Regions from separate parts of the Stenotrophomonas thermophila genome, predicted to be linked through region 1. Evidence: predicted binding sites of a transcription regulator. Region 1 holds the regulator's gene; each other region holds the start of a gene.
The links. Region 1 encodes FliA, which starts transcription of late flagellar genes. Its sites were predicted from a motif close to TAAAGTTTNNCNNNCNNNGGCCGATAA; they were not measured.
Positions count from the first base shown of each region.

Region 2: a site for FliA is predicted at 8,593-8,619, ahead of BN1263_RS18635 (methyl-accepting chemotaxis protein). Genes of this name have one in related genera too.
Region 3: a site for FliA is predicted at 6,775-6,801, ahead of BN1263_RS17875 (GGDEF domain-containing protein). Genes of this name have one in related genera too.

Region 1 is NZ_CVIW01000008.1:6,127-16,668, reverse strand. It holds gene flhA (flagellar biosynthesis protein FlhA) at 1-1,759, shown strand, start outside; gene flhF (flagellar biosynthesis GTPase FlhF) at 1,905-3,521, shown strand; gene BN1263_RS05200 (MinD/ParA family ATP-binding protein) at 3,508-4,395, shown strand; gene BN1263_RS05195 (RNA polymerase sigma factor FliA) at 4,392-5,135, shown strand; gene cheY (chemotaxis response regulator CheY) at 5,193-5,585, shown strand; gene BN1263_RS05185 (protein phosphatase CheZ) at 5,585-6,190, shown strand; gene BN1263_RS05180 (chemotaxis protein CheA) at 6,193-8,025, shown strand; gene BN1263_RS05175 (flagellar motor protein) at 8,129-8,869, shown strand; gene motD (flagellar motor protein MotD) at 8,871-9,887, shown strand; gene BN1263_RS05165 (ParA family protein) at 9,892-10,542, shown strand, end outside.
Region 2 is NZ_CVIW01000063.1:12,879-23,420, reverse strand. It holds gene BN1263_RS18665 (TolC family protein) at 1-939, shown strand, start outside; gene BN1263_RS18660 (HlyD family secretion protein) at 932-1,945, shown strand; gene BN1263_RS18655 (ABC transporter permease) at 1,930-3,117, shown strand; gene BN1263_RS18650 (ABC transporter permease) at 3,114-4,235, shown strand; gene BN1263_RS18645 (hypothetical protein) at 4,287-5,579, opposite strand; gene BN1263_RS18640 (glycine zipper 2TM domain-containing protein) at 5,805-6,173, opposite strand; gene BN1263_RS18635 (methyl-accepting chemotaxis protein) at 6,341-8,560, opposite strand; gene BN1263_RS18630 (barstar family protein) at 9,188-9,580, shown strand; gene mutS (DNA mismatch repair protein MutS) at 9,715-10,542, shown strand, end outside.
Region 3 is NZ_CVIW01000062.1:3,315-13,856, reverse strand. It holds gene BN1263_RS17900 (DUF3375 domain-containing protein) at 1-30, shown strand, start outside; gene BN1263_RS17895 (DUF4194 domain-containing protein) at 17-718, shown strand; gene BN1263_RS17890 (ATP-binding protein) at 735-4,115, shown strand; gene BN1263_RS17885 (sulfite exporter TauE/SafE family protein) at 4,213-4,992, opposite strand; gene BN1263_RS17880 (YchJ family protein) at 5,074-5,466, shown strand; gene BN1263_RS17875 (GGDEF domain-containing protein) at 5,448-6,731, opposite strand; gene egtB (ergothioneine biosynthesis protein EgtB) at 6,882-8,153, shown strand; gene egtD (L-histidine N(alpha)-methyltransferase) at 8,150-9,124, shown strand; gene BN1263_RS17860 (lytic murein transglycosylase) at 9,203-10,542, shown strand, end outside.

The DNA of each region.
Region 1 (10,542 bases):
CGTGATCGGCGGCAACTACGCGGTCGGCATCGTGGTGTTCGCGATCCTGACCATCATCAATTTCGTGGTCATCACCAAGGGCGCCGGCCGGGTCTCGGAAGTGACCGCGCGCTTCATCCTCGACGCGATGCCCGGCAAGCAGATGGCGATCGACGCCGACCTCAACGCCGGTTTGCTGACGCGTGAAGAAGCCAAGCTGCGCCGCGAAGAAGTCCGCGAGGAAGCCGACTTCTACGGTGCGATGGACGGTGCCAGCAAGTTCATCCGCGGCGACGCCATCGCCGGCATCCTGATCCTGTTCATCAACATGCTCGGCGGCCTGGCCGTGGGTGTGCTGCAGCATGGCATGCCCTTCGGTGAAGCCGCTGCCACCTACACCCTGTTGTCGATCGGTGACGGCCTGGTGGCCCAGCTGCCGGCGCTGCTGGTCTCCAGTGCGGTGGCGATGCTGGTCACCCGCGCCTCGCGCTCGCAGGACATGGCCCAGGCCATGACCGGCCAGGTGTTCGGCCAGTACCGGGCGCTGGCGATCACCGCCGGCATCATCGGCCTGGTGGGCCTGGTGCCGGGCATGCCCAACGTCGCTTTCCTGACGCTGGCGTCGATCCTCGGCTTCATTGCCTGGAAGCTGTACCGCAAGACCCAGGCCCCCGCCGCCGATGCCGCCGCAACGGGCAAGGACCCGGCGGCGCTCAGCGCCCTCGGCCGCCCGGCCGCGCCGGCGCCCACCGCCGAACTGAGCTGGGACGAACTGCGCCCGGTCGATCCGCTGGGCCTGGAGGTCGGCTACCGGCTGATTCCGCTGGTGGACAGCAACCAGGGCGGCGAACTGATGGCGCGCATCAAGGGCGTGCGCCGCAAGCTGACCCAGGATGTCGGCTTCCTGATTCCATCGGTACACATCCGCGACAACCTGGAACTGCCCGCCAACGGCTACCGCGTGCTGGTGCACGGCGTGCCGGTGGCCACCGCCGAGATCCACCCCGACCGCGAGCTCGCGCTGGACCCGGGCAGCGCGCTTGGCACGCTGGAAGGCATCGCCGGCAAGGACCCCGCGTTCGGCCTCGATGCCACCTGGATCCAACCGCACCAGCGTGCCCAGGCCGAAACGCTGGGCTACACGGTGGTCGACCCGGCCACCGTGGTCGCCACCCACCTTTCGCACCTGATCCGCGAGCACGCACCTGAGTTGCTCGGCCATGAGGAAGTGCAACACCTGCTGGCCAACCTGGCCAAGAGCGCGCCCAAGCTCGTCGAAGATCTGACGCCGAAGGCGCTGCCGCTGTCGGCGGTGGTGCGCGTGCTGCAGAACCTGCTGGTCGAGCGCATTCCGATCCGCCAGCTGCGCAAGATCGCCGAGGCACTGGTCGAACATGCGCCCAGCAGCCAGGACCCGGCCGTGCTGACCGCCGCCGTGCGCACCGCCCTGGGCCGCTTCATCGTGCAGGAGATCGCCGGAATGTCGGCGGAGCTGCCGGTGTTCACCCTCAACCCGCAATTGGAACGTGTCTTGCAGGAGTCCACGCAGGGCAACGGCGCCGCGCTGGAACCCGGACTCGCTGAGCGACTGCACCAGAGCCTGGCCGAATGTGTCAGCAAGCAGGAAGCCCGCAACGAGCCCGCGGTCGTGCTGGTACCTGGCCCGGTGCGCGCCGCGCTGGCACGCCTGGTCCGCCACAGCGTTCCGTCGCTGTCGGTCCTGGCCTACAGCGAGGTGCCGGAGGACAAGCGCCTGAAGCTGGTCGGAACGATCAGCTGACGCCGCCCGCCGACGCGCCAGAAAACAGACACCACCTTCGAACCAACGCAACAGACAGATACCAAGGGGAACCCGCACCGTGCAGACCACCGACCACCCGAGTTCCCCAGCCGCCACTCCGCCGTCTTCGCCTCGTGACCACAGCATGAAAATCAAACGATTCGTCGCCGCCGACATGCGCTCGGCCATGAACCTGGTGCGCAAGGAACATGGTCCTGACGCCGTGATCCTGTCCAACCGCCGGATCGAGGAAGGCGTCGAGATCGTCGCCGCGGCCAACTATGACGAGAGCGCCGTGCAGCGTGCACTGGAAGCCTCGCGCCGTGATGTCGCACCGCCGCCGGCACCCAAGCCGCGCACCGCTGCTGACGCGGTGATCGCCGCGGTCACCCGCCGCCGCAGCAGCACCCCCGCGCCGGAACCGGTCGCCGCCACCACCTCGGCCGTGGCCGCCCTCGCCCGTGCGGCCGTTGGGGCCACCGGCCGTACCCTGGACAGCGCCGACGAGATCGTGCCGACCCGTGGCAGCACTGGCTTCGCCGCCACCCTGGCGCGCGCCGCCGTCAACGAACCGGCGCTGCCCGAACAGAGCTTCGCCCCGTTCGCCGAGGCCATCGTTGCACCGGCCGCCACCGTGCCGGCCAACCGCGCCCGCTTCCAGATCGACCCGCCGCGCGACATGCATCACGAAAGCGTGGCCCCGGCCGTGCAGCCGCCGCCGCTGCCGACCGCTGCCGTGACCGAAGCGCAGCTCGGGATCGCCGCCAGCGAACCGGCAGCGGCCGAAGCCGCCGGCGAAGCCAGCCCGGCCCCCATGCTGGCCCCGGCACCGACGCTGACCGTGGTTGCCCAGGACGACGCCGAGATCCGCCAGCTGCGCCAGGAAGTGGCCGGCATGCGCCAGGTGATCGAGCGCGAGATGAACCGCTTCACCGACGAGCGCCTGCGTGGCAGCCCGGTGCGCGCCACCGCGCTGGACCTGATGGACGAGTACGGTTTCGACGCCGGGCTGGCCCGCGACGTGGCCATGCAGATCCCGCTGGAGACCGAAGCCCATCGTGGCCGCGGCCTGATGCTGGGGCTGATCTCGCGCAAGCTGCCGATCGCCCCGGTCGACCCGCTGGAAGAAGGCGGCGTGATCGCCCTGGTCGGCCCGACCGGCGCCGGCAAGACCACCACCATCGCCAAGCTGGCCTCGCGCTTCGCCGAGAAGCATGCGCCGCGCGACGTGGCCCTGGTGACCACCGATACCACCCGCATCGGCGCCCGCGAGCAGCTGTACGGCTACGGCCGCCAGCTCGGCATCGCGGTGCACGAGGCCAACAGCGGCACCGACCTGGACCAGCTGCTGGAACGCCTGAAGGACTACAAGCTGGTGCTGATCGACACCGCCGGCCTGGGCCCGCGCGACCGCGCGCTGGCCGCGCAGCTGCAGTGGCTGCGCGCCGCCCGGCAGGTACGCACCCTACTGGTGCTGCCGGCCAACACCAGCTTCGGCGACATGGACGAGGTGGTCCGCCGCTTCGGCGCCGCCAACCTGCAGGGCCTGGTGCTGAGCAAGCTGGACGAGACCGGCCGCTTCGGCAACGCCCTGTCGGTGGCCGTGGACCACGCCCTCCCGATCACCTGGGTGACCGATGGCCAGGACGTTCCGGAGGACCTGCACCGGGCCAGTGCGGCCAATCTCGTACTTCGCCTTGAAGATTTGCGCCGCGCGGCCGATATGCCCTGCAACCCGGAGTTGAACCATGCCGTCGCGTGAGTACGCCAAGCTGACCAAGACCTTCCCGCTGTCGGCCACCCGCAGCGAGCCGCTCGGCCCTGTGCGCACCATCGCGGTAACCGGCGGCAAGGGCGGCGTGGGCAAGACCAACGTCTCGGCCAACCTGGCTGTGGCGCTGGCGGGCATGGGCAAGCGCACGCTGCTGCTGGACGCCGACCTGGGCCTGGCCAACATCGACGTGATCCTGGGCTTGAACCCCACCTTTACGCTGGCCGACCTGGTGGCCGGCCGCTGCTCGCTGGACGACGTCATCGTCGAAGGCCCGAACGGCGTGCTGGTGGTCCCGGCCGCTTCCGGCCGCCGGCACATGGCCGAGCTGGCCCCGGCCGAGCATGTCGGCCTGGTCAACGTGTTCTCCGAACTGGAACGCGAGCTGGACATCATGGTGGTCGATACCGCCGCCGGCATCACCGACGGCGTGCTGACCTTCTGCCAGGCCGCGCAGGACACCGTGGTGGTGGTCTGTGACGAACCGGCCTCGATCACCGACGCCTACGCACTGATCAAGGTGCTTTCTCGCGAACGCGGCGTGGACCGCATCCAGGTAGTGGCCAACATGGTGCGCGACCCCAACGAGGGCCGCGTGCTGTACGAAAAGCTGACCCGCGTCTGCGAGAAGTTCCTCGCCGATGTCTCGCTGAACTACCTGGGCTGCGTGCCGCAGGATGACTGGCTGCGCCTGTCGGTGCAGCGCCAGCAGCCGGTGGTGAAGGCCTATCCGTCCAGCCCGGCCGCGCTGGCGATCACCGAGATCGCGCGTCGCACCGCACGCTGGCAGGCGCCGACCGAACCGCGTGGCGGCGTCGAGTTCTTCCTCGAGCGCATCCTCAAGCAGCGCGGGGTGGCCGCATGAAAGGCGCAGCCCAGTACAGGGAAGTCCAGCGCTCGGCGGCCAACGAGGTCATCGCCCAGCATTCGGACCTGGTGCGGCGCATCGCCCACCACCTGGCCGCGCGGTTGCCGGCCAGCGTTGAAGTGGACGACCTGATCCAGGCCGGCATGATGGGCCTGATCGAAGCGTCGCGCAGCTACGACGCCGACCAGGGCGCCTCGTTCGAGACCTATGCCTCGATCCGCATCCGCGGTTCGATGATCGACGAGATCCGCCGTGGCGACTGGGTGCCGCGCTCGGTGCACCGCCGTGCACGCGATGCCGCCGCCACCATCCGCCGCCTGGAACAGAGCACCGGCCGTGCCGCCAGCGCCACCGAAGTGGCCGCCGCGATGGAGATGCCGCTGCCCGAATACCTGCGGTTGATGGAAGACGCCGCACGTGGCCAGGTGCTGAGCCTGGAGTCGCGCATCGAGGACCAGGGCGAGCTGGACACCGTCGCCCAGGGCGGCCCGACGCCGCAGCAGGTGCTGGAGCGTGGTGAATTCGGCCGCGAGCTGGGCAAGGCCATCGGCCACCTGCCCGAGCGCGAACAGCTGGTGCTCTCGCTCTACTACGAGCAGGAACTGAACCTGAAGGAGATCGGCGCGGTGCTCGGCGTGAGCGAGTCGCGGGTCTGCCAGATCCACGGCCAGGCGGTGCTGCGCCTGCGTGGCCGGCTCAAGATTTTCGAGGCGGCGGACGCCGGCCTGGAAGAATGAACATGCCCGAGGCGGCTGCCCCCGGCCGCCCGGAATGAACAACAAAGGAACTCTGCTTTGAACAAGAACATGCGCATCCTGATCGTCGATGACTTCTCGACCATGCGTCGGATCGTCAAGAACCTGCTGGGCGATCTGGGCTTCACCAATACCGCCGAAGCCGAGGACGGGCATGCCGCGCTGTCGCTGCTGCAGAGCCAGCCGTTCGATTTCGTGGTCACCGACTGGAACATGCCGGTGATGACCGGCATCGAGCTGCTGAAGGCGATCCGTGCCGATGCCAAGCTGAAGACCCTGCCAGTGCTGATGGTCACCGCCGAAGCCAAGCGCGAACAGATCATCGAAGCCGCCCAGAACGGCGTGAACGGCTACATCATCAAGCCGTTCACTGCGCAGACGCTGGAAGAGAAGCTCGGCAAGATCTTCGAACGCCTGGCGGCCAGCGCCTGATGGATACCACGGTCGACAAGAGCGCCCTCGCCCTGCGCCTGCAGGAAGCCCTGGACGCACTCGAGTCCGGTGACGAGGCCGCCTGGCGGCAGCGCATCGACGGACTGGTCGCGCTGCGTACGCAGCCGATGATGAGCGGCCTCTCGCGGCTGGCCCGCGAGCTGGGGCAGGCACTGGGTGAGCTGCCGACTGTGCCCAGCGAGGCCGGTGAGCTGGACGACGCCTGCGCACGCCTGGACCACGTGGTGGCGATGACCGAACAGGCCACCCACCTCACCCTGGACCTGGCCGAGGAATGCCGCAGCCTGACCGAACAGCTGCGTGCCGAAGGCCTGCAGCCAGGCCAGGACGCGCAGCTCGAGCGCATCCGCCACAACCTGACCGAGATCGCCCTGACCCAGAGCTACCAGGACCTGACCGGGCAGATCATCCGTCGCGTGGTCGGCATCGTCCGCCGCGTGCACGAGGGCTTCGGCGCACTCGGCCTGCCGCCGGAACAGCATCGCACCGACCCGGCACTGGCCGGGCCGGCACTGAAGGGACTGGACCGCCACGCGGTCTCGCAGAACGACGCCGACGACCTGTTGTCGGATCTGGGGCTGTAAGCATGAGCGCGGTATCCGACGACATCACTGCCGATTTCATCATCGAGGCGCAGGAGATCCTGGACCGCCTCGGCGAACAGCTGGTGTCGCTGGAGCAGGCACCGCAGGACAGCGACCAGCTCAATGCGGTGTTCCGCGGCTACCACACGCTCAAGGGCGGCGCCGGCTTCCTCGGCGTCACTGCCATGGTCGAGCTGTGCCACGCCGCTGAGGAGGCGCTGGGCGCGGCGCGCGCCGGCCAGGCCGTGCTGCAGGCCCACCACTTCGACGCGGCCCAGCAATCACTGGATTACCTGCAGTCGATGCTGGACGCCGTGTCGTCCGGCACCGAGCCGGGCTATGCGCCGCCGGACCTGATCGCCCAGTTCGACGTGCACGGGGGGGCCGTGGCTGCGCCCGCCGCCGCAGCAGCACCCGCCGCGGGGGGCAGCGACCTGATCACCGACGACGAATTCGAGGCGCTGCTCGACCAGCTGCACGGTGGCAATGCTCCGACTGCGATCGCGCCGGCAAAAAAAGCCGACGACGGCCTGATCAGCGAGGACGAGTTCGAAGCCCTGCTCGACCAGTTGCACGGTGGCGCCGCACCGGGTGCCAAGCCTGCTGCAGTCCTGGCACCGGCGCCGGCGCCCGCGCCGCGCCCGGTCGCTGCACCGGCACCCGTGGCCAAGCCGGCGGCCAAGCCGCTGGCCGAGGCCGAACACACGGTGCGCGTTGATACCAAACGCCTGGACGCGATCGTCAACCTGATCGGCGAACTGGTGCTGTCGCGCAATCGGCTCAAGACCCTGCGTGCACGCCTGCGCGATGAAGAGCTGGACCGCGCCGTGTCGACGCTGGATATCGCCACCGCGCGCCTGCAATCGGCGGTGATGCGCACCCGCATGCAGCCGGTGGGCAAGGTCTTCTCGCGGTTCCCCAAGGTCGCCCGCGACGTTGCCCGCTCGCTGAAGAAGGAAGTGGACCTGGAGCTGATCGGTGCCGAGACCGAGCTCGACCGCAACCTGGTCGAGGCCCTGGCCGACCCGCTGGTGCACCTGGTCCGCAACGCCATCGACCACGGTGTGGAAATGCCCGACCTGCGCGAGGCGCAGGGCAAGCCGCGGATGGGCCATGTACGCCTGTCGGCGCAGCAGGAAGGTGACTACGTCAGCATCGAGGTGCAGGACGATGGCGCCGGCATCGACCCGGAGAAGCTGCGCGCGAAGGCGCGTGAGAAAGGCCTGATCGATCCGGAAGCCGCCGCCCGCCTGAGCAGCGAGGAATGCCTGCACCTGGTGTTCCTGCCCGGCTTCTCGACCAAGCAGCAGGTCACCGACATCTCCGGCCGTGGCGTCGGCATGGACGTGGTGCAGTCGCGCATCCGCGAACTGAGCGGCCAGATCCAGATCCAGTCGGAACTGGGTCGTGGCAGCCGCTTCCTGATCCGCGTGCCGCTCACCCTCGCGATCCTGCCGACCCTGCTGGTGCAGGCCGGCGAGGACGTCTACGCGCTACCGCTGGCACGCGTGATGGAAGTGCTGCACGCGCCGCGCACCTCGCTGGGCTGGTTCGATGGCCGCGCCGTGCTTGATCGCCGCTCGCACACCCTGCCGCTGGTCGACCTGCGCCAGTGGCTGGATGTGACGCCGGCCGCGTCAACCCTGCTGACCATCGTGGTGCTGCAGGCCGGCGAAGCCCGCTTCGGGCTGGTCGTGGACCAGGTGCGCGGGCGTGAGGAAGTGGTCATCAAGCCACTGCCGAAGGCCCTGCGCGGCCTGCGCGGTTATGCCGGTGCAACCTTGATCGGCGACGGTCGCATGGCCCTGATCCTGGACGTGGACGGGCTGCGTTGAACCCCGCCAGGGCCATGCCCGGCGACCCGAAAAACTGTGACTACCGTCTGTACGCGATCTACCGGTGTCTCAAGTCCCATTCATACACGCCGATACCGGAACCATGGATAGACTCAGCCTCATTGGACTCTTTCTCGCCCTGGCCTCGCTGGTCGGCGGCAGCATCCTCAAGGGCGCCGGCCTGGCGTCGTTGTGGTCGCCTGCGGCGTTCGTGATCGTCATCGTCGGCACCGTTGCCGCGATCCTGCTGCATACCTCGCCGGCGGTGTTCAAGCATGCGTTCAAGATCGTGCGCTGGGTCGTGCGCCCGCCGCACAGCGATCGCCGTGAACTGATCCAGCAGATCGTCGAGTGGAGCAACATCGCCCGCCGCCAGGGCCTGCTGGGCCTGGAATCGCAGGTGGAAGCGCAGCAGGACCCGTTCCTGCGCAAGGGCCTGCAGCTGCTGGTGGACGGCGTCGAGCCCGAATCGATGCGGCACATGCTGGAAATCGAACTGGGCAGCCAGGAACACCAGGACCAGGCCGGCGCCAAGGTCTTCGAAGCGATGGGCATCTACGCCCCGACCCTCGGCATCATCGGCGCCGTGCTCGGCCTGATCGCGGTGATGAAGAACCTGGCCGACCCGAGCAAGCTCGGCCACGGCATCGCCGCAGCATTCACCGCCACCATCTACGGCATCGCCTCGGCCAACCTGCTGTTCCTGCCGGTGGCTGCCAAGCTCAAGAGTGTGATCTCGCACAACACCCGCGACCGCGAAATGGTCATTGAAGGCCTGATTTCCATCGCCCAGGGCGAGAACCCGCGCAACATCGAAACCAACCTTTCCGGCTTCCTGCACTGACATGGCCCGCCGCAAGCACCACGAAGAGCACGCCAACCATGAAGCATGGGCGATCCCCTATGCCGACCTGATGACGCTGCTGCTCGCCTTCTTCGTGGTCATGTACGCGATCTCCTCGGTCAACGAGGGCAAGTACCGGATCATGGCCGACGCGCTCACCGATGCCTTCGGTGGCGCACCGCGCACCATCAACCCGGTGCAGGTGGGGAACAAGCAGGTGCAGGGTGGCGGCTGGGACAGCCCTTCGGTGATCAAGTCCGGCACCAAGATCGGCCCGTCCGCGCCGGCGCCGTCGCACGACCCGACCCTGCTGCCGTCGATGGCCTCGCAGATGCGCATGCCGGTCTCCGTGCACAACCAGGAACAGATCGCCCGTGCCGAGCGCCAGCTCAACAGCATCGCCGACCGCCTCACCGCTGCATTGGCGCCGCTGATCGACCGCGGCATGATCAGCGTGCGCCGCACCGAGTTGTGGATTGAAGTGGAGATCAACAGCGACATCCTGTTCCCCACCGGCTCGGCCGCGCTGGACGTGCATGCACGGCAGACGCTGGCCAGCCTGGCCGAGGTGCTGCGTGACGTGCCCAACAGCGTGCGCGTGGAAGGCCATACCGACAACGTGCCGATCGCCACCGCCACCTTCCCTTCGAACTGGGAACTGTCGGCCGGCCGCGCGGCCAGCGTGGTGCACCTGTTCGCCGACCAGGGCGTGCAGCCGTCGCGGCTGGCGATGGTCGGCTATGGCCAGTTTCGTCCGCGCGAAGAGAACGACAGCGCGCAGGGGCGCAACCGCAACCGCCGGGTGATGGTCATCATCCTGGCCGACACCTCGCATTCGGTGGATCCGCTCGGCCAGCGCCTCAATGCGGCCACCGGCCCCGTCGACAACAGCACCACCGAACAAGCCGCCGCAACTCCGGCCAGCGCCCCCACCTCCCCCATCGCACCGGTGAAGTTGCCGCCGGTGCCGGCTGGCAGCCGCGTCGGCGCCGCCGTTCCCCCGGCAATGAAGGAGTAAACCGATGCGCATCTGGGCAATCGCCAACCAGAAGGGCGGAGTCGGCAAGACCACCACCACCCTCGCCCTCGGCCGCGGCCTGGCCGCGCTCGGCCATCGCGTGCTGCTGATCGATCTCGATCCGCACGCCTCGCTCAGCCGCGCCTTCGGCGTACCGGTGGATCCGCCGCCGGCCGGCGTGCTGGAACTGTTCGGCGCTCCGCCGGTCGATCTTTCCAGCCTGTGCCATGCCAGCAGCATCCAAGGCCTGGACTATGTCTGCGCGCAGTCGGCGCTGGCCACGCTGGAGCGCCGCAGCGCCAACCAGCCCGGCCTCGGCCTGGCCCTGCAGAACGCACTGGCGCGCCACCAGGGCCAGCACGACTACATCCTGCTGGACTGTGCCCCCACCCTTGGCCTGTTGATGATCAACGCGCTGGCCGCTGCCGACCGCCTGATCATCCCCACCCAGGCCGAGCCGCTGGCCCTGCATGGCCTGGACGGCATGGTCCGCACCGGCGAGATGGTCGAGCGCTCGCGCCGCCGCCCGCTGCCGATCTCGATCCTGCCGACCCTGTTCGACCGCCGCACCCGCGCCGGCAACGAGTCGCTGCGCACCATGCAGGATCGCCATGGCACCCGCGTGTGGGAAGACGCCATTCCGATCGACACCCGC
Region 2 (10,542 bases), on a different contig from region 1:
CGCGAAGCACAACGCCAATCGCTGACCGTGCAGCTGGCCCAGGCCTACTTCGGGCAGCGCCTGGCCGAGCAGGCGGTGGACGTGCGCCGCGATGTGCGCGATGGCCTCAACCGCCACCTGTCCGACGCAGAGAAGCTGGAACGCGAGGGTTTCGCCACCCGCGCCCAGCGCCTGCAGGCCACCGTGGCCCGCGATAAGGCCGAGCGTGAGTACCAGAAGACAGTGAACGACCTGGCCACGCTCAAGGCCGCACTGGCCACGCTGCTGCGCAGTGGCGGCGAGGTGCAGCCGGTATCGCCGCTGTTCGTGCAGCGTGCGCCGCTGGAACCGGTTGCCAGCTTCGAGCGCACCGCGCAGGCACGGCAACCGCAGATCGCGCGCCTGCGGGCCATGGTGGCGCAGGCCGAACAGGGCGTGCGCGTGCAGCAGGCCAAGTTGAAGCCACAGATCTTCGCGTTCGGCCAGTATGACTTCCGGCGCCGCGACGAGATGCTGACCGATCCGGACTGGGCGTTCGGCATCGGCCTGAAGTACACCTTCCTGTCGCCGAACTCGCGGCCGGCGCAGATCAGCGCTGCGCGTGCGCAGCAGGACCAGGCCGAAGCCGGCCTGCGCGAGGCCGAGAACCAGGTTGCGCTGGGCGTGCGCAAGGCCTGGAACGAGCTGGAAACCGCGCGCCAGCAGTTCGTGCTGCTCGACAGCAGCATCGCCCAGGCACAGGAAAACCTGCGCCTGCAGGAGCTGGCGTTCCGCGAAGGCCAGGCCACCTCGCTGGATGTGATCGACGCGCGGCTTGGCCTGGGCGGCGCCCGTGTCGAGCGCGCACAGGCCGCCTACCAATACGATATTGCGCTGGCACAGTTGCTGGAGGTCAGTGGACAGATGGACCGTTTCGAAGACTTCCGGCGGCGTGCGGACGAGGTGATCGACCATGAGTGATGTGCTGCACGACGATGCGACGACGCCCCCGGGCAAGCGCCGGTTGGGACCGATCCTGGTGGTGGTGCTGCTGGTCGTGGTGGTGCTCGGCCTGTGGCTGGCCTGGCGCAGCCCTGGCGATCAGATCCAGGGCATGGCCGATGCGGACACGATCAACGTGGCCGCCAAGATCACCGCGCGCGTGGCCGAACTGAAGGTGCGCGAGGGCGACCGCGTACAGGCCGGGCAGGTGCTGTTCCTGCTCGACAGCCCCGAAGTGGCCGCCAAGGAACAGCAGGCGCATGGCGCATTGGCCGCTGCGCAGGCGGTGGCCGACAAGGCCGACGAAGGCGCGCGCAGCGAAGACATCCGCGCCGCCGAAGCGAACTGGAGGCGCGCCGAAGCAGGCGCGACGCTGGCCGAAGCGACCTACCAGCGCGTGCAGAACCTGTTTAACGAAGGGGTGATGACCCGGCAGAAGCGCGATGAAGCGCATGCCCAGGCCACCAGTTCGCGCGAACTGGCCCGCGCCGCCCGCGCGCAGTACGACATGGCACTGGCCGGGGCCCGAGAGCAGGACAAGCGCGCGGCGCAGGCCCAGGTGCAGCAGGCGCAGGGCGCGGTGGCCGAAGTCAACGCGGCGCGTGCCGAAGTGGAGGGACGCGCGCCGGTGGCGGGCGAGATCAACAAGCGCATGGCCGACCCGGGCGAACTGGTGCCGGCCGGCTACCCGGTGTTCACCCTGGTCGACATCGACCGCATGTGGGTGGCGATGAACCTGCGCGAATCGCAGATGCAGGGCCTGAAGGTCGGCAGCAAGCTGAAAGGCAGCGTGCCGGCGCTCGGCCAGGACGGCGAGTTCGAGGTCTATTTCATCAACCCGGCTGGCGACTATGCGACCTGGCGTACCACCCGCCAGTCGTCCGGCTACGATGTCCGCAGCTTCGAGGTGCGGGTGCGCCCGGTACGCCGCATCGAGGGCTTCCGCCCTGGCATGAGCGTGCTGTTCGCATGGCCCCAGCACTGAGCCCCGGCCAGGCTGGCTTCTCCGCTTCCTGGCGGCGCGAGCTGCGGTCGCTGCGCGGCAACCGCGCCGACCTGATGCTGATCACCCTGCTGCCGCTGCTGATGCTGGCGGTGATGGCATGGATGTTCACGCCCTCGGTGATGCGCGATATCCCGATCGCCGTGGTCGACCTCGACCACAGCAGTGACAGCCGCCTGCTGCTGCGCATGCTCGACGCCAGTCCCGGCGTGCGCGTCGCCAGCCAGCCGATCGATCTGGAAGAAGCACGTTCGCAGCTGCGCAGGCTGGATGTGTTCGCGATCGTGCTGGTGCCGCGCGATGTCACCCGGCAGGCGCTGCGTGAGCGCCAGGGCACGGTGTTTGCCTATTACAATGCCACCTACATGACCACCGGCCAGTCGGCGTCGCGCGACATCGGCGACGCGGTTTCCGCATGGAACGCACGCCTGCTGCGCGAGCGCATCGGCCTGCAGGTCGGCCCGGGCAAGCTGCGCGCGGCGCCGATCGCGGTGCAGTCGGACATTCTGTACAACCCGGCGCGCAGCTACGAGCTGTTCCTGCTGCCACTGATCTTCCCGGCGGTGCTGTCACTGGTACTGGCACTTGCGGTGGCCGGCAGCCTCGGCCGCGAGATCCGCGATGGCACCCTGCCCGCCTGGCTGGGCCGCACGCCGTGGTCGGCGATTGCCGGCAAGGTCGCGCCGTACCTCCTGCTGTTCTCGGTGTATGGCGCGCTCGGCATCGGTTACCTGGCATGGCTGCGTGGCGACGGCGTGGCCGGCAGCGTACTTCTGCTGCTGCTCGCGCAGCCGTTGTTCTACCTGGCCACCGCCGCCTACGCGCTGTTCTTCGTCGGCGTCACCCGCGACATGGGCACCGCACTGTCCGCGGTGGGCCTCAGCATCGGCACCGCACTGGCGTTCTCCAGCGCCACGTTCCCGGTGCTGGACGGGCCGTTGTTCACCCGCATCTGGCATCAGCTGCTGCCATTGAGCGCCTACATCAAGCTGCAGACCCAACAGCAGTTCATCGGCTCGCCGCTGCAGGTTTCGGCATGGCCGCTGGCTACGCTGCTATTGATGACGGTGGTGGCCGGGGGCATCGGCGGGCTGCGCCTGATCGCCTTTGCGCGTACCCCAGAAGCCGCACAGCCGGCGGGGGGCGACGCATGAGCGTACTCTGGCGCAGCCTCCGGCAGACCCTGATGGCGGTCCTGTGCGACCGCTACGCGATCGTGGTGATGGTCGGCGCAGTGATCCTGTACTCGTTCTTCTATCCGGCCGCCTACCGGCACCAGGTGGCCAGCAACCTGCCGGTGCTGGTGGTGGACGAAGACCACAGCGCGACCAGCCGCGAGCTGCTGCGCAAGCTCGACGCACTGCGCGTTGCGCGCGTGGTCGGGCAACCGGCGGACGTCGACAGCGCACGCCGGCAGCTGGAAGCCGGCCAGGCCGAGGGGATCGTCGTGATCCCGGCCAATCTGGAGCGCGACATCCTGCGCGGCCATCCAGCCAAGCTGGTACTGCTTGGCAACGGCGCCTACCTGGGCCGCGCCAGCTGGGTGCTGGGCAGCGTAGCTGACGCGCTGGGTGCGTTCGGGCGTGATGCCGTGGTCGGCCAGGCCGCCTTCATGGGTGCACCGCAGGCCCCGCCGGTCACGCTTGTGCAGCGTCCGCTGTACAACACCCAGGAAGGCTATGGCAGCGCGATCGTGCCCGGGGTGGCCGAGCTGATCGTGCACCAGACGCTGTTGATGGGCATCGGCGTTCTGCTCGGCGGCCGCCGCCTCGCACTGGGCCGGCGCCTGCGCTTCGACCTGCCGACGCTGGCCGGCATGGCGTTGGGCTTCGGCCTGATCGGACTGTTCGGCCTGTTCTGGTACGCCGGTTTCACTGCCTGGGCGCAGGACTACCCGCGCGGCGGCAACCCGATAGGCCAGCTGCTGGGCGGCACCTTGTTCATCGCCGTCACCGTGGCCTTCGGCCTGTTGGTCGGAAGCTTCTTCCGCACCCGCGAGCGCGCCTTCCAGTACATCGTCGCCACCTCGATCCCGCTTTTTTTCCTGGCCAACCTGTCGTGGCCGGCGGTGATGACGCCGCAACCGCTGGTCTGGCTGGCACAGCTGCTGCCCACCACCTCGGGCATCAACCTGATGGTGCGCCTGAACCAGATGGACGCCCGCCTGACCGACGTCAGCCACGAACTGATCACCCTCACCCTTCTGCTGCTGCTTTACGGCAGCCTTGCCGCCTGGCGCCTCCTGGCCCGAAAAGGGGACGGAGGGGATTAAGTCGCAGGCAACCTGTTCAAGGGCCGCGGCATGGCCGCTTCGAGCCGACGCTCAGGGATCCGGGGCGTACCAGAACGGGATGCGGAACGCGCGACGCCGTCCGCCCCCGCGCTCGCCGCCTGTGGCATTCCACGCCAGTTCCAGGTCATGGCGTCCGGGCGCGAGGCCGCGGGTAGGCAGGTACCCTACCAGGCCGCGCATATCCAGGTCGCGCCGCTCCATGGGCACGAAGTCATGCAGGTCGACCGGGGTGCCGTCCAGCTTGACCTGCCAGAGCCGGGAAAGGCACTCCACTGCGGCGTTGGCGGCCTGTTGCCCGGAGGCTTCATTGTGCGCGTCCGGAAGTGCGGTGCAATGCTGGCGCGCCAGCGGATTGTCACGTTGCGGGCGATGCGGAATGAACACGCGAAGCTGCCCACCGCTGATCGTGTCCGACGGGATCATCGGGTACGGCAGCAGCTGGTCATGCGCCGAGCGCATCGATTCGTAATGCGCACTCAGCATGCCGTGCTCAACCGCCGCTTCCGTGACGATCTGGTACCGGTTGAACAGCGAGAACTTCAACGACGCCATCACCTGCACGGCGGCCAGCAGCATCGCTACCAGCACCGCGAACAGGTAGGCCGCCATGAACGAGCGCGAGCGCAGGTTGCTCTGCATGGTCAGCTGCATGGTCTGCATCAGGCGCAACAGCGGAACCCGTTGCAGGGCCGCCAGCATGCCCTGCAGGAGTCGCTGCGGTCGCTCATGGGGCTGCCCGCGCGCCTGCCGCCGCGCCACGATCTTTTCCAGGATCCCGGGGGTAACAGCCAGCGTCAACAGTGCGGCCAGCACGCTGCACAGGGCGAGCATGGCGACATGATCGGCGCCACCTGACAGCGCGCCGATCACCATCGACACACCGAGCGTCAGGACGGCCAACACCAGCGTGCCCGCCAATGTCTGTACGGCAAGCAGGGTGGTCGAGAACAGCATCGTCGCCAGCCGGTCGGCCCGTTCGATGCTGCCATCGAGGCCTCCGTCCCGGGCCTGCAGGAAAGCGCGCGTGACCGCCCCCATTCTTGGCAGGCGCGCCCAGTCAATGCCATCGGGGAAATGCGACCGGAGGCCGATCAGCCCGATCCAGTAGCCGCGCACCGTGAGGTGGATGATCAAGGCGACTGCCAGCACATAGCACATGCCGACACTGATGCTGAAACCGAACCAGAGCATCTGGAAGTACATGCCTTCGGTGTGCAGGCTGCTGCGCGCCCAGGCGTCGAACAGATAGCCCGGCACGGCCAGCAGCGCGAACGCCAGCAGGCCCGAAATGAACAGCTCGAGTTCATCGGTGCGATCACGCACCCGTTGGGGATGGGCGGTCGCTTCCGCTATCGGGTCATGCCCGGCGAGCGGTGCTGGTTGGGGAGCTGGAGCCGATTCGTTCACTGGACGTTCATCCGTTGAGTCGGCGCAGTATAGGCATGACGCCAGATTCAGCGATACGGGTCCGGAACGACGAACGCCGGCGCGGGGCCGGCGTTCGAATACTGCGATGTGGAAGGGCCGAACAGGTGTGGCAGCGACAGATCAACGATAGACGCGTTCGCAGCGGCGCTCGACGACGCGGTCGCCGTTCTTCTGCTGGCTGTTGCCCTGGATCTGGCGACCAGCCGCACCACCGGCCACGGCGCCCGCCACGGTAGCGAGCTTCTTGCCGTTGCCGCCGCCCACCTGGTTGCCCAGCAGGCCGCCGATTACCGCGCCGGTTGCCGTACCGGCAATGCGGTTCGGATCGCGCGAGTTGCGCTGCACTTCCACGTTCTTGCAGACCACGCGGCTACCGTCGTTGAACCTGCGCCCCTCATCACGCGGGCCGTAAGTCTGCGCGCCGGCCACCGACGAGGCCGCCAGCAGGGTACCCAGCACAAGCAATCGGGTCGAGGTCTTCATGGCCATCTCCTGAGTTCCGGTTTTGGGGCCAGTGTCCCCCAGCGGTTGGCAACCGGAAGTGAAATGGGCGTGTCCCCAGCCTCGCCGGCCATCGCGCGTTCAGGGAAAAAATCCGCGCCCATCACGGTCAACGATCGTGATGGGCGCCGTCTCCCTGCCGGCATGCGCTGTTGCTAGAACTCTTCCCAGCCGCCCGCGTTCGCAGCCAGCGTCGGCTCGATGCGTGGTACCAGTACCCCCGGCCGGCGTACCGGAGTCACTTTCGCCGCGACCGCGGCCAGGACCGGGCGCACGGCTGCGGCCGTGGTTGCACTGATGCGGAACACCGAAACCGCTTCGGCCAGCAGATTGGCCTGCTCCTCCATGGAACGAGCCGCGGCGCTGGCCTCTTCCACCAGCGCCGCGTTCTGCTGCGTGGTCTCGTCCATCTGCACCACCGCCTGGTTGACCTGTTCAATGCCCGAGCTCTGCTCCTGCGATGCGGCAGATATCTCGGCCATGATGTCGGTCACCCGCTGCACCGAGGCCACCACCTCGCCCATGGTGGTGCCAGCCTGGCGGACCAGCGCCGAGCCATCGGCGACCTTGCCAACCGAATCCTCGATCAGGCCCTTGATTTCCTTGGCCGCACCCGCCGAGCGCTGTGCCAGTGTGCGCACCTCGCTGGCCACCACCGCAAAGCCCCTGCCCTGTTCACCGGCTCGCGCGGCTTCCACCGCCGCGTTCAACGCCAGGATGTTGGTCTGGAACGCAATGCCATCGATGACCGAGATGATCTCGGCGATCTTCTTCGACGAGGCCTCGATCGCCGACATCGTGGTGACTACCTGGCCGACCACCTCGCCGCCCTGCGAAGCGACACCGTGCGCGCCGATCGCGAGTTGATTGGCCTGGCGTGCGTGCTCGGCATTCTGCTTCACGGTGGAGGTCAGTTCCTCCATCGACGCCGCAGTCTCTTCCAGGTTCGCCGCCTGCTGCTCGGTGCGCCGCGACAGGTCGGTGTTGCCCGCGGCGATCTCGCCTGCCGCCAAGTTGATGCTGGACGCGCTGGCCTGGATGCGGCCGACGATCTGCGTGAGCTGATCGACGGTGGCGTTGCAGTCATCGCGCATCCGGGCGAACACCCCGTGGAAGTCCCCCTGCATGCGCACGGTCAGGTCACCGCGCGAGATGGACTGCAACAGGCTCGATACCTGCACCAGGTTCTCGTCGGTGGTCTGCATCAGCCGGTTGAGCCCGGCCACCATGTCGTGGAAATCGTGAGCGAAGCGCTGCTCGTCACCGCGCAGGCTGAAGTCCCCCGCCGCTGCTGCCGTCGCCAGCCTGCGGATCTCACCGTTGATCGCTGACAGGCTGGCCTTGGTCTCGTCCATCGCCTGGGTGATCGCGGCCTTCTCGCCCGGCAGAGGATCCATGTCTACCGACAGATCGCCCCGGGCGTAGTGCTTCATTACTTCGATCAACCGGTTCTGCACCTGCACATGCGAGCCGACCAGCGCATTGGTCTCGTGCACCATGCGCCCGTAGTCACCGGGGAAGGCGCTCTCATCCATGCGATAGCTGAGGCTGCCCGCATCGTGCTGGCGAGCCAGTTCCCCCTGTGCCGCCATCACAGACTGCAATTGCGCCTGCATGCGCTGCATCGACCTGAGCAGCTGCGTCACCTCATCGTTGCCGGAGGCGTCGATGCTGCTGTCCAGCCGCCCGTTGGCGATGCCATTGGCGAGCTTCACGGCTCCCTCCAGCGGCCGGGTCAGGCTGCGGGTGATGGCCCATGCGGCCAGCGAGCCGAGTATCAGGCTCAGCACGCCGAACACGATCGACAAGGTGCCGGTCCACGCCTCGGTCGCGCGGTAGTCCTCGCGGCTGCGCGCCGTCAGCACCTCCTGGTGCCGCAGCAGGGTGGAGATCGCCTCGTTCCAGGCCGTCGCCAGGCCCTGCTCGGCAAGCAGCTCCTTGGCTGCACCGTCGAAATCGCCGTCCTTCATGCGCTCATGCAGTTGCCGGGTGGACGCGTCGGTGGCCCTGCGTGCCGCGTCGATCCGCGCGACCAGCGTATCGCCGGTGGCATCACGCGGAATCTTGATGTACTTGGCCCATATGGCGTCGTAAGCCTGCGACAGCTCCTGCGCCTTCCGATAATCCCTGTCGAAATCCTCACCGCGCTTGATCACCATCAGCCGGCGCTGCATCAGCACCGCATTATTGGTATCCAGCATCTCGTTCAACAACCGCATTTTCACCATGTTGACGTCCACCACTTTCTCGAACTGGGTGGACTTCAGGTGATTTCCGTACAACGCCAGGCCGACGATGGCGACGATGAACAGCAGCAGCAAACCAAACCCGGCGCCCAGCCGGGATCCAACTCGGAGGTTGCGTAAGGCGAGCATCTCAATTCCCTTGATCAATGGCCGTACGGTCGATGGCGGCGCAGGCAGGGGAAACTTTATGGGCCGATATTATTGTATCGATCCAGATATCCTGAAATGTGCGGGCTGTTGTGAAAACCGCGCACCGGCAGATTCCTGCAGCCGCGCATTGCAAACGTGCATCGGACCACCCAATATTCGACCTGAATGCGGGTTATTCATTTTGCGAGCTGGTGACGGCGCATGGAGAACGGGTGGCCAGCATTAACTTGGGCTGCGAAGAAGCCATCAGAGGCATGTGCCACGCTTCCTTCCGCCTCTGGCCTGGGAAAGAACGTTCGATACCTTCTCGGGAGAGCCCCATGAACTCGCGCTCAGTATCGGTGTTTCTCCGGAGTATTCCCTGGCATCCATGACCGATGCAGATGATGCATGGCGGCGTGGCGTCCGCCCACTGCAGAGCAAGCCACCACGTAGCCGGTGCAATGATTCGCATCGTCGCTGGCCCTCTACGCATCCTTCGACGTCCGTCGTGACCTGTGGCAAAGGCGCACCGCGATGCCATATGGCATTCGGCCCGGAGCGACCGCGCAAAGCTCTCTCGTGCTGGGCCATCAACAACAGCGCGGACTACGCTACAGTCCGCGCATGACTCTCGTCCTGCAGATTGAAGGCGCCGCCATTGATGACATCGCCAGCCTTTACACGGAGATCAACCGCGTGTTCATGGCCGGCGAGGCATGGCAGCTCGGGCCGAGCCTGGACGCACTGGACGACCTGCTGCATGGCGGCTATGGCGCACTGGCTGGCCACGCGCAGGCCACGCTGATCTGGCGCGATATCGCCCACAGCCGTGCGGCGCTGGGCGTGGAGGCGACCTGCCAGTGGCTGCAGGCCAAGCTGGACGCACCAGGCAGCTTCAACGCGCGGGCGATCGCCCGCCGGCTGCAGGCGGTGCGACAGGGCGAGGGCGCGACCTACTTCGAGATCGTCATGCAGATCTTCGACAGCCATCGGCAGATCACCCTGGTCCCGGCCTGAACCCTTTTTCGTGCCGCACCGGCCTGCCACCAGTGGCGGCAGCCCTGCGCCCCAGCAGTTACCATGGACGGCCCTGTACCGGCTCCGCTGCCGCCGCCCTCCGGCGCGGCCGGACGCCCTGATTCACGAGTCCCATGTCCAAAGACAAGTCCGCCGAACATACCCCGTTGATGAAGCAGTTCTTCGCAGCCAAGTCCGAATATCCGGACCTGCTGCTGTTCTTCCGCATGGGCGATTTCTACGAGCTGTTCTACGACGACGCGCGCAAGGCCGCGCGCCTGCTCGACATCACCCTGACCCAGCGTGGCAGTTCCGGTGGCGCACCGATCCCGATGGCCGGCGTGCCGGTGCACGCGTACGAAGGCTACCTGGCACGGCTGGTGGCGCTGGGCGAGTCGGTGGCGATCTGCGAGCAGATCGGCGATCCCGCGCTGGCCAAGGGCCTGGTGGAACGCAAGGTGGTGCGTATCGTCACGCCCGGCACGGTCACCGACGAGGCGCTGCTGGATGAGCGCCGCGATACCCTGCTGATGGCGCTCTCGCGCAGCAAGCAGGGCTACGGCCTGGCCTGGGCCGACCTGGCCGGCGGGCGCTTCCTGGTCAATGAAGTGGAAACCGACGACGCTCTGGAAGCCGAACTGGCCCGCCTGGAACCGGCCGAGCTGCTGGTGCCGGACGAGGAGAACTGGCCGGAGTTCCTGCGCCAGCGCACCGGGGTGCGCCGCCGCGCACCGTGGCTGTTCGACGCCGACAGCGGCCGCCGCCAGCTGCTGGCGTTTTTCAAGCTGCATGACCTGAGCGGCTTCGGCATCGATGACAAGCCGCGCGCGACCGCAGCCGCGGGCGCTCTGCTCGGCTATGTCGAGGAGACCCAGAAGCAGCGCCTGCCGCACCTGACCTCGATCGCGATGGAAACCGCCGGCGAGGCGATCGCGATGAACGCCGCCACCCGCCGCCACCTG
Region 3 (10,542 bases), on a different contig from region 1:
ACCCAGGAGAGACGCCATGAGCTGGCATGAAGATCCCATCGAAGCACCGCAGGCCGACGTGGCGGAAGACGCCTACGAGGCCGAGCCGGCGGCGACCATGGCGCAGCCCCGCCGTGGCAACGACGTGTACTACCTCGGCGACACCGGGCGCCTGCCGCTGGATGCGCGCCGCGCGCTGTGCCAGCTGCTGATCGGCCCCAGCATCGACCAGCTGCGCCACGCCAAGCTGTGGCCCGCGCTGATCCGCAGCGAAGCGGCCATCCGCTCATCGCTGGCGGACCTGTTCCTGGAACTGGTGCTCGACCGCGACAGCGGCGTGGCGTTCACCCGCCAAGCCGATACCGAAGACGTTGATGCGCCGGTGCTGCTGCGCACCTCGCCGCTGACCTTCATCGACTCGGTGCTGCTGCTGTACCTGCGCCAGCAGCTGGCCGAGGCCGATGCACGCGGCAACCGCGCGGTGGTCGCCGACGCCGAGATGGCCGAAGCGCTGGCCATCTATGAAAAGAACCTGTCCACCGACCGCGCCGGCTTCAACCGCCGCGTTGCCTCGGCGGTGCAGAAGATGAAGGACAACCACATCCTGACCCGCCTCAGCGGCCAGGATGACCGCCACGAAGTCTCGCCGGCGCTGAAGCTGCTGTTCTCCGCAGAAGACGTGTCCCAGCTTTCGGCGGTGTACCGCCAGCTGCGCGAAACCCCGGCCGCCGAGGCCTGAGAGACCCGACCATCGCATGGCTATCTCCAAGCACACTCCCGCACTGTTCAACGAAGGCCTGCCGGACCCGCGCCTGCAGCAGTTCCGCATGCGCCGCCTGCAGGTGCACAACTGGGGCACCTTCAACGGCCTGACCGAAGTACCGATCGCCGAGCGCGGCTTCCTGTTCGTCGGCCGCTCCGGCTCGGGAAAGTCGACCCTGCTCGATGCCATGTCCGCGCTGCTGACGCCACCGGCCATCGTCGACTTCAACGCCGCTGCGCGTGAAGCCGAGCGCAGTGGCCGCGACCGCAACCTGGTGTCCTACGTGCGCGGCGCGTGGGCCGACCAGCAGGACAGCGGCACCGGCGAAATCGCCACCCAGTACCTGCGCAAGGGCGCGACCTGGACCGCACTGGTGCTGGAGTACCGTGCTGGTGATGGCCGCGTGGTCAGCCTGGTGCGCCTGCTGTGGATCTCCGGCAACGGCACCTCGGCCGGTGATGTGCGCAAGCACTACATGATCGCCGAGCGCCCGTTCGACATCGCCAAGGACCTCGGCGGTTTCGACCTGGACCTGCGCAAGCTCAAGCAGAAGCTGTCCGACCTGCACCACTTCGACACCTTCTCCGGCTACGCCGAGCGCTTCCGCGACCTGCTCGGCATCGACAACGAGATGGCGCTGCGCCTGCTGCACAAGACGCAGTCGGCGAAGAACCTGGGAGACCTCAACGTCTTCCTGCGCGACTTCATGCTCGACACGCCGAAGACCTTCGACGCCGCCGAGCGCCTGGTCAGCGATTTCGCCGAGCTTGATGGCGCACACCAGGCGGTGGTCACCGCCCGCCGCCAGGTGGAAACCCTGCTGCCGGCGCGCGCCTACTACAACGACCTGAAGGAAATGCACCGCCGGCGCGGTGACGACGAAGCCTTGAAACTTGGCGTCGACAGCTTCCGCGAGAGCCGCCGCCAGGCGCTGATCGAAGCGCGCCTGCGCGAGATGGACGTGCGTGACCGCGGCCTGCTTGGCGAAGAAGCCCAGCGCCGTGCCGCACTGGACAATCACACCGAGCGCCTGGCCGAACTGGAGCTGCAGCGCCGCCAGCAGGGCGGTGAGCGCATCGAGGAACTGGAACGCGAGCAGGGTCGTGCCGAAGCTGAGCGCGACCGGCGCCAGGCCAAGCGCGAGCAGGCACGCCAGGCGGCACAGCAGCTGGGGGCCGAACTGCCGGACGACGCGCACGGTTTCGCCGAACTGGTCGAGCGCGCGCAGAACGAGCTGCAGGATCGCCAGCGTGCCTCCTCGGCACTGGACGATGCGATCAGTGATCGCCTCGGTGGCAAGCGCGATGACGAGCGCCGTTTCGGCGAAGTCCGTGCCGAACTCGAAGCGATGCAGCGCACACCGTCCAACATCCCGGCGCCGATGCAGAAGCTGCGTGCGCGCCTGGCCGAAGAGACCGGCATCGCCGAGGCAGCGTTGCCGTTCGTAGGTGAACTGATCCAGGTCCGCGCGGAAGAGCAGGGCTGGCAGGGTGCCATCGAGCGCGTGCTGGGCGGTTTCGCGCTGTCGCTGCTGGTCGACGACAAGCACTACAACGATGTTGCCGAGTGGGTGAACCGCACTCACCTGGGCATGCGCTTCACCTACTACCGCGTGCGCCGCAACGATGATGCGTTCGCGCGCGAACCCTCGGCGAAATCGCTGCTGCACAAGCTTGAACTGCGCGAGCATGTGTTCGAAAGCTGGCTGCGCCGGGAGCTGGGCAAGCGCTTCGACTACGAATGCGTGGATGCCAAGCAACTGCGCAACGTCGACCGCGGCATCACCCGCGAAGGCCAGGTCAAGCATCCAGGTGACCGTTTCGAGAAGGACGACCGCAGTGCAGTGGGCGACCGCCGCCGCTGGATCCTCGGCTTCAACAACCACGACAAGGTCGGTGCCTTCGAGCGCGAAGCCCAGGAACTGGCCAAGCGCATCGCCAGCTGCGAGACCGACATCGCGCGCCTGCGCGGGCAACGTGACCGCGACAACGAACGCCGCCTGGCCTGCCACGAGCTGGTCAGCATCAGCTGGAACGAGATCGACATCGCCGCTCCGCAGCAGCGCCTGAGCGATATCGAAGCCACCCTGCGCGACCTGCGCGAAGGCAACGCCGACCTCGCCAGGCTGGCCAAGCAGATCGACGCCGTGCGTGCGGATATCGAACAGGCACGCCGCACCTATGAGGACGTTCGCGTCGAACGCGGCCAGCTGGTCAAGGAGCGCGACCGTCTCGATCGCGCCCGCCAGCAGAGCCGTGCACTGGTGTTGCCGACCCTGGCCCAGGAGCAGGAGGCCGGGCTTGCCGAGCGCCTGCAGGAGCAGGGTCCGCTCAGCCTGGAAACGCTCGAAGCGCACATGCGCCAGGTCAGCAACGCGCTGAACGAGCAGCTGTCGTCCTCGCAGCAGGACCTCAACCGCATCGAGAACCAGCTGATCGGCTGCTTCCGCCGCTTCATCCAGCAGTGGCCGGAGGAGTCGGGTGACTTCACCGTCTCGGTGGCCTCGGCCGAGGACTTCCTCGCCCGCCTCGAACGCCTGGAACGCGATGGCCTGCCGCAGCACGAAGAGCGCTTCTTCGATCTGCTGCAGAACCAGAGCAAGAACAACCTGCTGGCCCTGCAGCGCCACAGCGCCGAAGCCCGGAAGTCGATCGGACAGCGCCTGGATGAAGTGAATGCCAGCCTGGAGCAGGTGCCGTTCAACCGTGGCACGCTGCTGACCATCGAACTGAGCGACCGCCGCCTGCCGGAAGTTGCCGAGTTCCACCTGCAGCTGCGCGAGGTGCTGTCGCAGCAGCAGACCGAGCAGCGGGAGCTGGCCGAATCGCAGTTCACCGTGCTGCGCCAGCTGGTCAACCGACTGGGCTCGCAGGAAGGCGAGGACAAGCGCTGGCGCGAGCTGGTGCTGGACGTGCGCATGCACGTGGAGTTCATCGGCGTCGAGCTGGATGCGGAAACGCGCCAGCAGGTGGAGATCTACCGCAGTGGTGCCGGCAAGTCCGGTGGCCAGCGCCAGAAGCTCGCCACCACCTGCCTGGCGGCAGCGCTGCGCTACCAGCTCGGCGGCGCCGACAGCCAGCTGCCCAGCTACGCGGCGGTCGTGCTCGACGAGGCCTTCGACAAGGCCGACAACGAGTTCACCGCGCTGGCGATGAACATCTTCGACAACTTCGGCTTCCAGATGGTGGTCGCCACCCCGCTGAAGTCGGTGATGACGCTTGAACCGTTCATCGGCGGCGCCTGCTTCGTCGAAATCAGCGGCCGCCACGACTCCGGGGTGTTGCTGATCGAGTACGACGAAGAAGGCAAGCGCCTGAAGCTGCCCGAGCGCAGTCGCCAGCAGGCCAACGAACCGGAAGAAGCCGAGGCCTGACCCGGCCGATCGAATGGGGAATGCCGGCCAGCGGCCGGCACCACCCATGGGCGGGGTCCACGACCCGGCAGTGCCGGCCGCTGGCCGGCAACCGCTTTCACGAACCGCGGAACGTGTCCCACGCCATCCGCGCGATCAGCACCACCACCAGCCCCACGAACAGCTTGCGGATGAACGGCGTGCCGCCCTTCAGCGCCAGGCGCGTGCCCACCACCGAACCGATGATGTTGGCTGCGGCCATCGGCAGCGCGAACAGCCACAGGATGTTGCCGGTTGGTACGAAGAACGAGATCGCTGCCACGTTGGTCGCCAGGTTCACGACCTTCGATGCCGCTGACGCGCGCAGGAAATCCAGCCCGAAGAAGCGTACGAACAGGAAGATCAGGAAGCTGCCGGTACCCGGCCCGAAGAATCCATCGTAGAAGCCGATCGCCGCACCGATCGCCAGTGCGATCACCAGTTCGCGGCGGCCGATCTCCTGTGGCCGGTGCAACGCGCCGAAGTCCTTCTTCCACAGCGTGTAGGCCAGCATCGCGATCAGCAGGACCAGCACCAGCGGGCGCACCGCGTCCTTGGGCAGCAGGCTTACCGCAGTGGCCCCGGCGAAGGAGAAGATGAAGGCGGTACCAGCCGCGAACAGTACCGGCTTCCACGGGAAACGCACGTTGCGCGCGTAACGCCAGGCAGCCGCACCGGTGCCGAACATCGAACTGAACTTGTTGGTGCCGAACAGCATCGCCGGTGTCTGCTGCGGCAGCACCGTGAACAGTCCCGGCAGCTGCACCAGGCCACCGCCACCGACGGCGGCATCCACAAGACCGGCGATGAAGGCGATCACCACCAGCCACCACAACTCGGGGGGAACCAGTTCCAGCACGGCGATCAATCAAGGTGGGGGCGCGACAGCATACGCCCTTCGCCGATGGATGCTGGCGGCGCCCCGCGCGACAATGCGCGCATGAGCCGAAAACCTGCCGATCCCTGTCCCTGCGGGATTCCCGCGGAGTACGCCGCCTGCTGTGGCCGTTTCCATGCCGGCGACACCGTTCCCGACGCCGAACGCCTCATGCGTTCGCGCTACAGCGCGTACGTGCGGGGCCTGGCAGGCTACCTGCGCCAGAGCTGGCATCCGGACACGCGTCCGGTCGAGTTGTCGCTGGATGACGCGCCCGGGCAGCGTACGCACTGGCTGGGCCTGACCGTCCATGAGCACACCGTCACCGGCGCTGACAGCGCCGAGGTGAGGTTCACCGCCCGCTACCGGGTAGGTGGCGGCAGCGCGGTGAAGATGACCGAACACAGCCGCTTCCTGCGCATCGACGGTCGCTGGTACTACCTCGACGCAGTCTGAGCCTCAGCCCGCTGTCCGGCGTTCGCCCGGATCTGGTTGCGGCCGCCGTCCTTGGCGGCGTACAGCGCCCGGTCGGCGGCCTTGACCACCGCTGCCGGGCGCGGGTCCACAAGGCTGTCGGCCAGGCCGATGCTCACCGTCACCTGCACCACCGGGCCGTTGCCGCCGCGCCCGCGTTGCTGACGCCCGGCGTCATCGTCGCGGCTGCGGGTGCTGCGGTCGCGCAGCTGCATGCGGGTGTCCTCGATGCTCTGCCGCAAGGCTTCCACGGCATCCATGCAGGCGTCGGCCGGCTGGCCCAGGAACACCACCGCGAACTCCTCGCCGCCGTAGCGGAACGCACGTCCACCATCACCGACCCGCGCCAGCCGCGAGGCCACCAGGCGCAGCACGTCGTCGCCGGTGTCGTGGCCGTGGGTGTCGTTGAACGATTTGAAGTGGTCCACGTCCACCATCGCGATGCTGTAGGTGCCGCGCGCCCGTTGCAGGGTCTCATTGAAGGCGCGGCGCCCCGGCAAGCCGGTCAGTTCGTCGCGGAACGCCATGTGGAACGACTCCTGCAGCATCGCGCCCAGCATCAGCAGCAGGGCCGCACTGGCCAGCGCAGGCAGCAGCACCGGCTGCAGGAAGACCCTCGGCAGCATCCACCACAGGCACAGCAGCGCCAGCAGCATAGCCGTGTGCAGCGGCCGCGGATGCCGCCATGCCTGCCAACCCAGCGCCGCCGTGGCCAGCAGGAACAGCAGCGCCGGCAGCTGCGCCAGCGCGTTCCAGTCGGCCGGGATCCACGCCCAATGACGGTTCGACAGCAGATCATGCATGCCGCGCGGCTGCTGCGCGGCCAGCAGCAGGAAGATCAGCAATGCCGTACTGCTGGCGACGGAGCGCAACAGCAGGTCGTGCCTGCGCCGCCCACGCTCCGGCCACAACGACAGGCCGGCGAACAGCAATGGCAGCCACGCCGAGATGGCATGGAAGCGCAGCGGTGTCAGCGCGCTGACATGGCCGCTGCGCAGATAGCCGCCGACATCCTGGTGTAGCAGCGCGAACATGACTGCCACCACCAACAGCAGGCAGAGCGCACGCACCTGGTGGTAGAGAAGGGCCAGGCCGGCACCGAGGCAGGCCAGCAGCCAGGGCAGAACGCGTTGGGCCGGACTGGCGACGTCTTCGTTGCCCAACGCCGCCCACAGCACCACGGCAACCAGCACGGCGGGCAGCACGAACAGGTAGTGCGCAGGCTGGCGGAGCGGATGCAGGGGCAATCAGGAATTCCAGCGCGGTGACGACGCGGCCGCAGCATTGCCGTTAGCGGCGTTCGGGGCGGCTTCTTGAATGCGGCAGGCCCATCCATGTGAACGAAGTGACGCCGGACCATGACATCGCACTCACCCGCCGGCACCGATGCTGTCGGCATGGACAGCGTACCCGCCGCCGTCGCTGCCCCGCAGCACGATCTCGCCCACCAGTTCGCACGCGTGCGTGCGCGCAGCATGCAACTGGCCGGCCCGCTCAGCGCCGAGGACGCCATGCTGCAGAGCATGGCCGATGCCAGCCCCAGCAAGTGGCACCTGGCCCACACCACCTGGTTCTTCGAACGCTTCGTGCTGGCCGGCTTCCCGGCTGCGCCTGCACATGACCCTGCATGGGACTACCTATTCAACAGCTACTACAAGAGTATCGGCCCCGCCCATGCCCGGCCGCAGCGCGGCCTCCTCTCACGGCCCTCGCTGCAGCAGGTGCATGACTATCGCCAGCAGGTCGATGCACAGGTGCAGTCGCGGCTATCGGCAGGTGACCTGGACCCACACGCGCTGCACAACCTGCAGCTGGGCCTGCAGCACGAACAACAGCATCAGGAGTTGTTGTTGACCGACATCAAGCACGCGTTCTGGTGCAATCCGCTGCAGCCGGCCTACCGCGAGGACCTGCCCACCCCCCCTGGCGCTGCCAGTGCACAGGGCTGGATCGAATCACCCGAGCGCATCGTTACCGTCGGCGCTGCAGCCTGGCCGCAGCACGCTGCGTTTGCCTACGACAACGAATCGCCGCCGCACCGCGTGCTGCTGCCGGCACATGCTCTGGCCGAACGTCCCGTCAGCAATGCCGAGTACCGTGCTTTCATCGATGCCGGCGGCTACCGCGAACCGCGCTGGTGGCTCAGTGAAGGCTGGGCATTGCGTGAAGCCGAGGACTGGCAGCACCCGCTGTACTGGGATGACACCCTGCAGCGCGAATACACCCTGGGCGGTTGGCGCGAACTGGATCCGCACGCGCCGGTCTGCCATCTCAGCTACTTCGAGGCCGATGCCTGTGCCCGCTGGGCCGGGGCACGCCTGCCCAGCGAGTTCGAGTGGGAGGCCGCGGCCGCGTCTCAGGCGGTGCGGGGCCACTTTGCCGATGACGATCACCTGCACCCGCAGGCGGGGCAGGGCAGCGGCCTGCGCCAGCTGTTCGGTGATGTCTGGGAGTGGACTCACAGCGCGTATGGCGCCTATCCCGGCTACCGCCCTTTCGCGGGCAACCTCGGTGAGTACAACGGCAAGTTCATGTGCGGCCAATGGGTGCTGCGCGGCGGCAGCTGCGTCACGCCACGGGGCCATGTGCGCGCCAGCTATCGCAATTTCTTCATGCCGCCGGCGCGCTGGCAGTTCTCCGGACTGCGCCTGGCCAGGGACCTCACATGAGCACCGTGCACGACGCGCTGCAGGCGTTGACCGACCTCACCCCCGGCCGCCAGCAGATCCTCACCGACGTGGTGGCCGGGTTGTCGCGCGCACCGCGCCAGCTGCCATCCAAGTATTTCTACGATGCACGCGGCTCACGCCTGTTCGAGCAGATCACGCAGACCTGCGAGTACTACCCCACGCGTACCGAGCTGGCGCTGCTGGCGCGGGTGCTGCCGGACATCGCCCGCAGCGTCGGTCCTCATGTTCATGTGGTGGAGCTGGGCAGCGGCAGTGGCCGCAAGACCGCGCTGCTGCTGGCGGCGCTGCAGGACCCCGTGGCCTACACCCCCATCGAGATCTCGCGCGCCGCGCTGCTGTCCAGCATCGACCATCTGGCCCCGGCGCTGCCGGACGTCGAGATGCTGCCGGTCTGTGCCGACTTCACCCGCGCGGTCGCCGTCCCGGCACCGGAACGCGAGCCTGCGCGGCGCCTGTTGTTCTTCCCGGGCTCCACGTTGGGCAACTTCGTCGAAGAGGATGCCATCGCACTGCTGCGCGCGATGCGCCAGACCATGGGCCGCGATGGCCTGGCCCTGGTCGGCATCGATCTGCACAAGGACCCGGCATTGATCGAAGCCGCCTACAACGATGTGCAGGGCATCACTGCTGCATTCACCCTCAACCTGCTGGCGCGCCTGAACCGCGAGATCGGCAGCGACTTCGATCTGGACGGCTTCCGCCACCGCGCCCGCTACAGCATCGCGCGGCTGCGCATCGAAACCGATCTGGTCAGCCAGCGCGCACAGGACGTCCGTCTGGATGGCCGCACCTTCCACTTCCAGGCCGACGAGCCGATCCGCGTCGAATACAGCCACAAGTACACCGACGACAGCTTCGAAGCGTTGCTGCTGCCAGCGGGCCTGCAGGTCGTGCGGCGCTGGGATGCTGAAAGCCCGGCCTATGGCCTGCGCCTGCTTCGCGTCCTTTAGCCGCCGCCAGCCCGCGCTGCTTCAGGTTCGCCTACGCTGCGCCTAAGATGGCCCTGCAACGGCAACACGGAGGACGCCATGCCCATTCTGACCACGCTCGGCCTGGCGGCCGTGCTCGCCGCGGCACCCGCTTCGACAGCAGCGCCTGCGGCCAGCAGCGATGCCGCTTTCAGCCGCTGCCTGGCCGTCCTGCAATCGACAGCCGCCAGCCAGGGCATCAGTGCCGACCGCTTCAATGGGATTATCGCCGGGCTCACCCCCGATCCCAGCTTGCTCGGCCTGCTCGACGCGCAGCCGGAATTCACCACGCCGATCTGGGACTACCTGGCCGCGCTGGTCGATCGCCAGCGCGTGGACGATGGGCGCGTCCTGCTGCAGCAGCATCGGGCCCTGCTTGATCGGGTGTCGGCCCAGTACGGCGTCGATCCGGCCACCATCGTCGCGGTCTGGGGCGTGGAGAGCGACTACGGCCGTGTGTTCGGCAAGCGCCCGCTGCTGCAGTCGCTGGCCACGCTGTCCTGTGCCGGCCGCCGCCAGCCCTTCTTCCGCGGTGAGCTGCTGGCCCTGCTCAAGTTGATCGACCGCGGCGACCTGCAGGCACAGGGGCTCACCGGTTCCTGGGCCGGCGCCTTCGGGCATACGCAGTTCATGCCCAGCACCTATGCACGCATCGCCGTGGACGGTGATGGCGATGGCCGCCGCGATCTGGTCGGCAGCATTCCCGATGCGCTGGCCTCCACCGCCAATTACCTCAAGCGCGCCGGCTGGCGCAGCGGAGAGCCGTGGGGCATGGAAGTGCGTATCCCGCCCGGTTTCGACGCCAGCCAGGCCGGGCGCACCCAGCGTCGGGCGCTGGCCGACTGGCGTGCGCAAGGTGTGACCGCATTGGATGGCAGCGCGTTGGCCCCGGCCAACCTGCCTGCCGACGCGCGCGCGGCCCTGCTGCTGCCGGCGGGCGGCAAGGGCCCGGCGTTGCTGGTGTTCCGCAACTACGACGCGATCTACAGCTACAACGCTGCCGAAAGCTACGCGCTGGCGATCGCCACGCTGGCCGACCAGCTGCGTGGCGGCACGGGCCTGGCCACGGCCTGGCCGACCGATGATCCCGGTATCGGCCGCGATGAGCGCCGCCAGCTGCAGACCCTGCTGCTGGCCCGCGGCCACGACATCGGAAGCGCCGACGGCATGATCGGTACGGCCACGCGTCGCGCCATCCAGGTCGAGCAGCAGCGCCTGGGCTGGGCCAACGCAGATGGGCGCGCGGGACAGCGTATCCTTCGCACTCTGCAGAACGCGCCGCGCACTGCACCGGTGCCCACGCGTTTCATGCTTCCCAGCAACTACAGTGCCGTGCAATCGCCGGCCATACGGAGTCGATCCCACGTGCAGCAGATCCAGGGTGTACGCAGCGGGCAGTA